Regions from separate parts of the Jeotgalibaca arthritidis genome, predicted to be linked through region 2. Evidence: predicted binding sites of a transcription regulator. Region 2 holds the regulator's gene; each other region holds the start of a gene.
What was found. Region 2 encodes Rex, which represses fermentation and respiration genes when NADH is low (regulators of the CRP and FNR family bind a similar motif). Its sites were predicted from a motif close to TTGTGAANTANTTCACAA; they were not measured.
Positions count from the first base shown of each region.

Region 1 (3,285 bases), 650 kb from region 2:
CGAATATCAAGGTATTTTTGTTTCGCTCCGAAGAAGTTACTTTCTGGATGTTCATAGAATAACCACATTGCCTTAGCAGCATCCATTGGTGAACCACCACCGATTGCAATAATCGTATCTGGCTTGAAATCTCGCATTTTTTCAGTTCCACGATTAACTGTATTCGTTGAAGGGTTTGGTTCAACATCAGAGAAAATTGTATAAACTACTTTATTTTTACGACGTTTTAGTTGCTCAAGTACAATGTCAACATAACCTAGTTTCATCATGCCATCATCACAAACGATGAATACACGTTCAATGTCTCTCATATCACGTAAGTAGCGAACTGAGTTTTCTTCAAAATAAATTCTGTCAGGAACTTTAATCCACTGCATATTATTTCTCCTTTTAGCGATGGTTTTAATATTTAGTAAATCAAAGGCAGAAACGTTACCAGATACAGAGTTTCTTCCGTAAGAACCACAGCCAAGTGTTAATGATGGAATATTATTGTTGTATAGTCCACCGATACCACCTTGAGCAGTTGGTGAGTTCACTAAAATACGACACGCCTTCATTTGTTTCCCAAATTCTTCAACCAACTGATCATCGGTTGTGTGAATACACGCTGAGTGACCAAGACCATCCAAATCAAGCATCGCCTTACATAAGTCAAAGGCATGGTCAGTTGAGTTTGATTTCATCATTGCTAACACAGGTGATAATTTTTCTCTTGATAATGGGTAGTCAGCTCCTGCACCTTCTAATTCAACAATAATCAATTTTGTATCTTCTGGCACTTTAATACCTGCTAATTCAGCAATCTTAACAGCTGGCATCCCAACAATTTGCGGATTAATTGCTTGTTTGTCTTCACGCATAATCGCAGCTTCTAACTTAGCGATTTCTTTTTCTTTCACGAAATAAGCACGTCTCTTAATGAATTCTTGTTTAACCTCGTCGTAAATTTCTTTATCGACAATCGCTGCTTGTTCAGAAGCACAAATCATGCCATTATCAAATGTTTTTGAAACAATCAAATCGTTGACCGCTTTTTTAACATTAGCTGTTTTTTCAACATATGCAGGCACGTTACCCGGTCCTACACCAAGAGCTGGTTTTCCAGTTGAATAAGCTGCCTTTACCATTGCTGATCCACCTGTTGCAAGGACAGCTGCTACATCTGGATGGTGGATTAATAAATTTGTTTTCTCCATTGAAACACCATCAATCCATTGAATACAATCTTCAGGTGCACCAGCTTCAAGCGCTGCTTGGTACAGCACTTTAGCTGTTGCAATCGAACACTTTTCTGCACTTGGGTGGAAAGAGAAAATAATTGGATTGCGTGTTTTCATCGAAATAAGTGATTTGAAGATTGTTGTTGATGTTGGATTTGTTGTTGGTATAATCCCTGCAAGTACACCAAGTGGTGCTGCAACTTTAATAATTTGATCAACTTCATTATCTTCAATAATGCCGACTGTTTTATTTTTTTTAATGTTATGCCAAATATTTTCTGAAGCATAAATATTTTTCAAACATTTATCTTCATAAACACCACGCCCTGTTTCTTCTACGGCCATTTTAGCTAATGCCATATGTTGATTAAGCGCTGATAACGCCATATGTCTAACAATGTTATCTATTTTTTCTTGGTCTAATTGTTCCATTTTTTCAAGAGCTTTTAACCCTTTAGTTGTTAGACCATTAATAATATCTTGTGATGTTTTCTGAACGTCTTTTACTTTTACTTCTGCCATAAAAAGTCATCCCCTTTTTTTGTTCTTCTTTTCACAAGTTATTATATTACAGGTGTTTTCAAAAGTAAATACCCTTTTGTAAAATAATTCACAAGTATAACAAACGCCTATATAACAGCGAAACTGTTTCATTGTCTATTTAATAGCAATGAAAGCGCTTTTGTGATTAAATGAACAATACAGATAAAAAAAGAGTCGCAATTTGAAATTTGCGACTCTTTTCAGCTTTTTAAAAAAATTCTTCAAAATTTATTTCCTCAAGTGACGATACATTATAAACTTGTGCTTCTAACGATTTGTAATCAAAGTATTGATTGACAGATGCATTAAGAATATCGGCTACTTGCTGATAATAATAGGACGGTATGGAATGTTTCCAGACAAAGCTCTTAAAACATAAGATTAGATCATCTGTTTCAATGTTCGAATAACCTTCTTTAGAAAATTCCGATACCTTTAATTCAAACCATGGACGCAATTCTTCATAGAAATCAGTATTTTCTTCAGCCATTCGCTCTTCACTCCATTTTGAATAAGAACTATTCGTTCGTTTCTTCTGTTTCTTGAACGATTTCGTCTGCCTCAATGGTACCTGCATCTGTTGAAACAGTAGATGCTTTGACAACGCGTGAAATAGCTCGTTTCTCAAATGTTAAGAAAATACCTTCACAGTCTAGTGTAACAGTTTGTTTCGTTGTATCGACTTCATCAACAACACCATGTAATCCGCCAATTGTAATCACACTGTCACCAGCTTTAATTTCATTTAGCATGTCTTGTGTTTTCTTTTGTTGTTTCTTTTGAGGACGGATTAGAATGAAGTACATTGCTCCAAATATTAGTCCGTAAAATAAAATCATTGTTAGTCCTTGTGGCATGTTAATTCCTCCATTAATTTAATCTATACATCAAACTTTACCAAAGTAAGAGCTTACTTACCAGTTATTTTAGAATTTTTTAGCATTTTTTTGATTATAGCCGTATTCTTCCATAAAGGCTTCTCGGAATTCTAACAAGTTATCATCCATGATGGCTTGACGAACTTGTGTCATCAAATTAATTAAGAAGTGTAGATTATGGTAACTCGTTAAACGAAGACCAAATGTTTCATCTGCTTTAAATAAATGACGGATATAAGCTCGTGTATAGTTTTGACACGTATAACATGAACAGTTCTCATCTAATGGACGGAAATCACGCTCATAAATGGCATTTTTAACGACTAAGCGGCCTTTACTTGTCATACATGTTCCATTACGCGCAATTCGCGTTGGCAACACGCAATCAAACATATCGACTCCACGAATAACACCATCAATTAACGAATCTGGTGCACCAACACCCATTAAATACCTTGGTTTATGGTCTGGAATAACAGGCGTAATATAATCCAAAACCTCATTCATTTCTTCTTTTGTTTCACCAACAGATAGACCACCGATAGAATAGCCTGGGAAATCCATGCCAACGAGGTCCTTAGCACTTTGCATACGCAAGTCTTTGTAACCTGCTCCTTGAATAATACCAAATAAGCCTTGTT
Region 1 is NZ_CP049740.1:1,999,675-2,002,959, reverse strand. It holds gene adhE (bifunctional acetaldehyde-CoA/alcohol dehydrogenase) at 1-1,745, opposite strand, end outside; gene G7057_RS10105 (post-transcriptional regulator) at 1,975-2,331, opposite strand; gene yajC (preprotein translocase subunit YajC) at 2,285-2,623, opposite strand; gene tgt (tRNA guanosine(34) transglycosylase Tgt) at 2,693-3,285, opposite strand, start outside.
Region 1: a site for Rex is predicted at 1,822-1,839, ahead of adhE (bifunctional acetaldehyde-CoA/alcohol dehydrogenase). Genes of this name have one in related genera too.

Region 2 (3,285 bases):
TCTTTAGCAATGGTAACACCATCATTTGTAATTAGCGGCGAACCGTATGCTTTCTCTAAAACAACGTTACGTCCTTTTGGTCCAAGTGTTACTTTTACTGTATTTGCTAGTATATCAACGCCTCTTAGTAAGGCTGCACGAGCGTCTTCAGAAAATTTAATATCTTTAGCCATTATTTCTATTCACCTCATCAATTTAATTAGTCAATAATTGCAACGACATCTGTTTCTTTAATAACGAGATAATCTTTGCCTTGGTATTTAATATCGGTACCGGAATATTTTTCAAAAAGAACACGGTCCCCTTCTTTAACAACCATGTCAATCTTTGTACCGTTGTCAGTTACTCGTCCTTCGCCCGTTGCAATCACAATACCTGTTTGTGATTTTTCTTGTGCTGAAGATGGTAACACCAGCCCTCCGACTGTTTGCTCCTCTTCTTGAGCAACTTCAATGATAACGCGGTTTCCTAATGGTTTTAACACAAATATCCCTCCATAATCTATCATTTGAATTAGCACTCTCATCTAACGAGTGCTAATCTATGACTCTATATTAATCAAATCTACTAGTGAATGCAAGACAAAACTATTATTTTTTTTTAAAATTGTGATATACTTTCATATAGACTTTAAACTTCACGTTATTGAAGAAAAAGCATCCTTGCTTTTTAACTTTAACAGAAAGGTGAGATTTATGAAAAAGAAACTTTCTACAGCGACTAAAATTATTTTTGTTTACATCGCTGCTCAGCTATTACCCCTTCCCTTAATGTTTTTATTCCTAGAAAATCGTCAAATTGAAATGAGGTTGAATTTAACCATTTTATTTGCCTTTTTAGGAACAATTGGGATGATTTTACTCAACCGAACTAAGGAATGGACTCCTTCAACAGAACTAACGGATAAACCATCTGCACCTACTAAAAAGATTGTGTTATGGGGATTAATTGGATTTGTCGGCTCAATTGTACTTCAAATTGTAACGTCTCTAATTGAAATGGCTGTCTTTAACGTCTCTTCTGAATCGGTCAATACACAAACCTTGTTAGACACCGCTAGTGACTATCCTTTCTTAATTTTTATGATTGTTTTATTTGGACCAATCATGGAAGAATTTGTCTTTAGAAAAGCGATTTTTGCCCAACTCTCTTCATCAAGTGTCGGAATTGTCGGATCAGCTGTCATCAGCTCATTGTTGTTCGCCTTTATCCACTTTGATGGTCATATGCTTGTTTACGGGTCTTTAGGATTATGGTTTTGCTATTTATACTTTAAAACCAATAACATCTTTACCCCTATCATGGCGCATGCTTTAATGAATGCTTATGCCAGCTTACCGCTTTATTTCCCTGAGCTGTTTCAATAACCGCTTATTATTTATGTTTGTTTAGAAAGGAATCTCATGACTTTAAAAGATATTCTCATCCAAATCGGTATGAAATTTGTTTTTGGTTTGCTATTTGTCTACTTTGCCGTTGATAGTGTCAACACATCAGGCTGGGGCTTTTTAGCTATTCTAAGTATTCTATTCGCTACAAATAATATTGTTAACGGCATTAGAATGCTTGATACGTATTATAAAATCAAGAAAAATATCGATCCTAAATAAAAAACAGTTAAGCCGCAGCTTAACTGTTTTTTATTAGGAAATATTATTATCTAAGAAATAAATCAATGTTTGCAATTCATTCGTTAAATCAACATTTTGAATACGAACATCTTCTGGAACTGATAATCGAATCGGAGTAAAGTTCATGATACCTTTTATACCAGCCTCAGTTAAATCATTAGTCGCTTTTTGAGCAACATTTTGAGGGACTGTTAAAATGGCAACATCGATTTGTTGGATGCGTAGTTGTTCAATCATTTCAGACATATCATAAACAGGAACACCACTAACGATTTTGCCAACAATTTCTTCGTTCACATCAAAAGCACAACTGATGCGCACATTATTGCTCAAGTGGAAGTTGTAATTTAATAAAGCATGACCTAAATTACCTACTCCGATAAGAGCAACGTTTGTTAATCGGTCTTGGTTTAATGTTTTACTGAAGAAATCAAGTAGATACTCCACATCATAACCGTATCCTCTTTTTCCTAAAGCACCGAAATAAGAGAAGTCACGACGGATAGTCGCACTGTCCACCTTGACAGCTTCACTTAATTCATTTGATGAAATTCTTGCTTTTCCTGCGTTATGCAGATATCTCAAATAACGGTGATAAATTGGCAACCGTCTGGCAGTTGCTCTTGGTATTTCTGTTGACATTACAACGCTCCCTTTCAGCATAACGTTTTAAATCTATATAAAAAAGAATAATCACATAATCTTAGCAATCTAATACATAATAACATTATAGCACCACATTGTGAAATATCTAGTATTTTGCTCTAATTTGTATCTTTTTGTGAAAAAAATTCTTTGTTTTCCTTATTTTAATAAGCTTTAAATAAAAGTAGCGACATTATTCACAATCATTAGCTTTTCTATTAATGTTCCTATCTCTTGTTAAAATTCTATGATAAAATGAAATGGCATGTTCTTATTTGACATTTTAACGACCATTATATAGAGAAAGAGGATACACCTATGATATTATTGCAAGGCCAAAATCTTGCGCGTCATTTCGGTTCAACAGTCCTATTTGAAAATATTCAAATTACCATTCAAGATCAAGAGAGAATTGCCTTGGTCGGCCGTAACGGTGCTGGTAAATCGACTTTATTAAAAATACTAGCTGATTTTGAACCCACAGATGAAGGCAAGATTGCCAAGAAAAAAGATCTCCGTATTGGTTACTTAGACCAATACAGTACAGTTGATTCCGACAATACCATTTGGGAAGAAATGTTGTCGGTCTTCGAACCTATTATTAAACTAACGAAAGAAGCTGAAGAAGCAGCCCATGCCTTGACCGATGAAACGTTGATGCAAGACACTCTAGCCTTTGAAGCAGCTCTAAAACGGTATGATAGCTTGCAACAAGAAATTCAAGAAAAGAATGCTTACGGCTACGAGTCAGAAATCCGTTCAGTTCTACACGGCTTCCGTTTTTACGAGGAAGACCACCAACGACCTGTTTCGCAACTCTCCGGCGGTCAAAAGACACGCCTAGCACTTGCAAAAATCCTACTCGAAAAAAATGATTTACTTATTTTGGACGAGCCAACTAACCATTTGGACATTGATACATTAGCTTGGTTAGAAAACTACCTAATCGCTTATCGTGGCACCTTGCTTATCGTATCTCACGATCGCTACTTTTTAGATAAAGTGGCCA
Region 2 is NZ_CP049740.1:1,346,138-1,349,422, reverse strand. It holds gene groL (chaperonin GroEL) at 1-173, opposite strand, end outside; gene groES (co-chaperone GroES) at 200-484, opposite strand; gene G7057_RS06955 (CPBP family intramembrane glutamic endopeptidase) at 696-1,367, shown strand; gene G7057_RS06950 (YdiK family protein) at 1,404-1,610, shown strand; gene G7057_RS06945 (redox-sensing transcriptional repressor Rex) at 1,644-2,273, opposite strand; gene G7057_RS06940 (ABC-F family ATP-binding cassette domain-containing protein) at 2,595-3,285, shown strand, end outside.

Region 3 (3,285 bases), 430 kb from region 2:
TTCAAGAACTTCACATCATCACGATTAATTTTTTGTTTCGATTGTGAATAGATATTATTCAATGACATATTTTTACCAGATCCCGTTAGGTAACGAGAAACGATTGGCATACCGAATGGGTAAACAAATTTGTTACGAATATCTGTCTCACGGTTACCACTTAATGTTGCATCAGCTGTTAAGATAATGGCAGTTGCACCATCTGCTTTTGCTTCATCAATAATATTTTTGTTAAATTCGTCATCTTTACTCATATAGATTTGGAACCAACGTGGACTACCATTTAATCCTTCTTCAATTTCTTCAAATTTAGCACCTGAATAAGCACTAATCGACATAATTGTTCCAAATTCTGATACACCTTTTGCAGTTCCTGCTTCTTTTGTTTCATGGGCTAAACCATGAGCAGCGATTGGTGCCATAATGAATGGTACTTTAATGTCATGTCCTAAAATTGATGTTGAAGGGTCTGGATTTTCAACGTCTGCTAATACACGCGGTACAATCCCTTTGTTATTCCAAGATTTTGTATTTTGTCTTAATGTATATTCATCACCCGATCCACCAGAGATATAGCCAAATCCTCCTGCAGGAACCACTTCACGTGCGCGGTCTTCCAATTCATACGTATTAACGACTTCAATATCTTGCACAACAGTTGGTGCTTCATATTTAATTGTTTGTTCGATTGTCATAATTAATTCCTCCATTTTTTAAAGTTATTTTATGTTATCCAAAAATAAGTTGAATGAGGGGTTGGGCAAATGGTGCTAAAACAACAACCACAATCCCCGTTACTACGATTGACAAGCCCGACATAGCGCCTTGAACTTCTCCAATTTCAATGGCTTTAGCTGTTCCCATAGCATGTGCTGATGATCCAAAGGCTACACCTTGTGCAACAGGATCTGTTATCTTTGTTAAACGGAACAAGGTTGGTCCAATCACAGCGCCAACGATTCCGGTAAAGACAACGACGGCCACAGTTAGGGAAACGATGCCACCTAGTGATTCAGATACCCCAACAGCGATGGCTGTCGTAATTGATTTTGGAAATAAAGTAGATGCCATTTCAACATCAAACTTAAACAATAAACCGAATCCGATAATCATTAGCGTATGAATAACGACACCAGATACTATCCCGCTTAAAATAGCAATATAGTTTTTCTTTAAGTAAATAAAGTTCTTTTCCAACTTAATTGCTAGAGCAACAGTTGCTGGTGTCACAAAGGTTGCAATGAGAGAACCACCTGATTGATAGGTTTCATAAGGAATCTTCGTAATCAACAGTAATGCAATAATGACTACAATTGAAAACAGCAAGGGGTTAAACAAGGGTATCGGCCACTTTTTATGTAGCTGAGCTGCAATTAAGTAAAAACCGGCCGTCAAACTCACCCATAGATAAGGACTCGCTAACAAAGCATCAAACATTAGCGTCACTCCCTTCTTGAAGCTGCTGATCTTTTTTATCTGTGACAGCTTTAATCTTTTGAACGAGACTACCAACGAACCACATCATAATTGCGGTAGTCACCACCATAATAATCAATAACTGATACCATACCTCAGCTAAAACATCGAAGTTAGTCATTAATCCTACACCAGCTGGAACAAAGAAAATCGCCATGTTATCCGTTAGCCAAGTTCCAACTTCGTCTACTTTCTCCATTTTTAACCATTTAAAATGAAGGGCTATAAATAGTAATACCATTCCTATCACACTACCTGGAATTGCAACAACACTTGCAATGGCTTTAGACACGATTTCGCCTAGCAGTGAAAAGAGAAAAATCCAAAATAATTGCTTAATAATTTTCACAACATTCTCTCCATATCTTGTATGACAATTTTATTTTGTAACCGTTTTTCTTAACACATCTATCTTAGCACGGTACTTATAAATTGTCTCATATCGCTTCTTTATGATATGATAAATAAAATTTATGACTTACCGCAAGCTTATATATAACACTTATGTTAATAAAATCACAAAAGGAAGATGACTTTGAATTTACAAGACTTAATCTATTTTCATCACCTATCTGAAAGTCTCAGTTTTACAGCAACCGCTGATCATTTTTATATTTCACAGCCGTCCATCTCAATGGCTTTAAAACGTTTAGAAACCGAACTAGACACTATCTTAATTGACAGAAGAAAAACCTTGAAGCGGATGGAATTGACCTCTAGCGGTCAGCTATTATATAAAAGCGCTGAAACAATTCTTGAAATTATCGAGCAAACAAAAAAACAAATCAAAGATATCAAAATGGAGGCTGTTTATTTTGGCTTTTTACCTACGATTGGCGGCCACTTTTTGCCACAAATATTACCAAAAATAAGTCGATTTACTCCCTCTTTAAAATTTGTTGAAGAAGAAAGCTCAGACGTTATGTTGAAATTGATTCTACAAGAAAAAGTGCCCATTGCCATTCTTGGACATCCGACACCGTTTATTATGCAAAACAAAATCAAACAGCTACTTTTACGTGAGGAAGAAATGAGCTTGTGGGTATCAGCCAACCATCCTTTGGCTAATCGAGAGATTGTTTCTGTAACAGATATTAAAGACCAGGTCTTTATTTCTCTTTCAGAAGGTTACACCCATCAACGTATTTTTGAAAAATGGACCCAAGCCAACCACATTAAAGAGCCAAATATTGTTTATGCAAAAGAAATTAAAACTGTGCAAACAATCGCTGCATCAACTCACATGATTGCGTTTATGTCGGAGATACTACTAGATGACCGTAAAGATTTAGTGAAAGTAAAATTGAAAGATGCGCCTAAATTTTATGTGAGCCTCGTTATTAATATTGAGTCTAAACACTCCTTAATTCAACAGCAATTCAATGATGCACTAATGGCTGTCATTCAAGAAGACTTTATGATTCGTCCTTAATAAAAAAAATAAAACCATGACCGACTTATCGGACATGGTTTTTATGGTTTAATTAGTAGAAGTTTGCCAACTCTTGGGCTTTTTTAATTCGATTGCGCGTACCTCACGAGGTAAGAAACGACGAATCTCATCTTCGTTGTAGCCCACTTGTAATCTTTTTTCATCCAAAATAATTGGACGTCGCAACAGACCAGGATTCTCTTGAATTAACGTAAACAAAGTATTTAACGGTAAATCGTCAAGATCCACGTTCATTTCTTGGAATGCTTTCGAACGTGTAGAAATAATTTCTTCTGTTCCCTCTTCTGTCATTTTTAAGATACCTTTGATCTCAATTTCTGACAAGGGTTCAGAAAAGATATTTCGTTCAGTGTAAG
Region 3 is NZ_CP049740.1:1,775,114-1,778,398, reverse strand. It holds gene G7057_RS08965 (lactate oxidase) at 1-695, opposite strand, end outside; gene G7057_RS08960 (LrgB family protein) at 730-1,437, opposite strand; gene G7057_RS08955 (CidA/LrgA family protein) at 1,430-1,825, opposite strand; gene G7057_RS08950 (LysR family transcriptional regulator) at 2,012-2,908, shown strand; gene spxA (transcriptional regulator SpxA) at 2,957-3,285, opposite strand, start outside.
Region 3: a site for Rex is predicted at 1,981-1,998, ahead of G7057_RS08955 (CidA/LrgA family protein). Genes of this name have one in related genera too.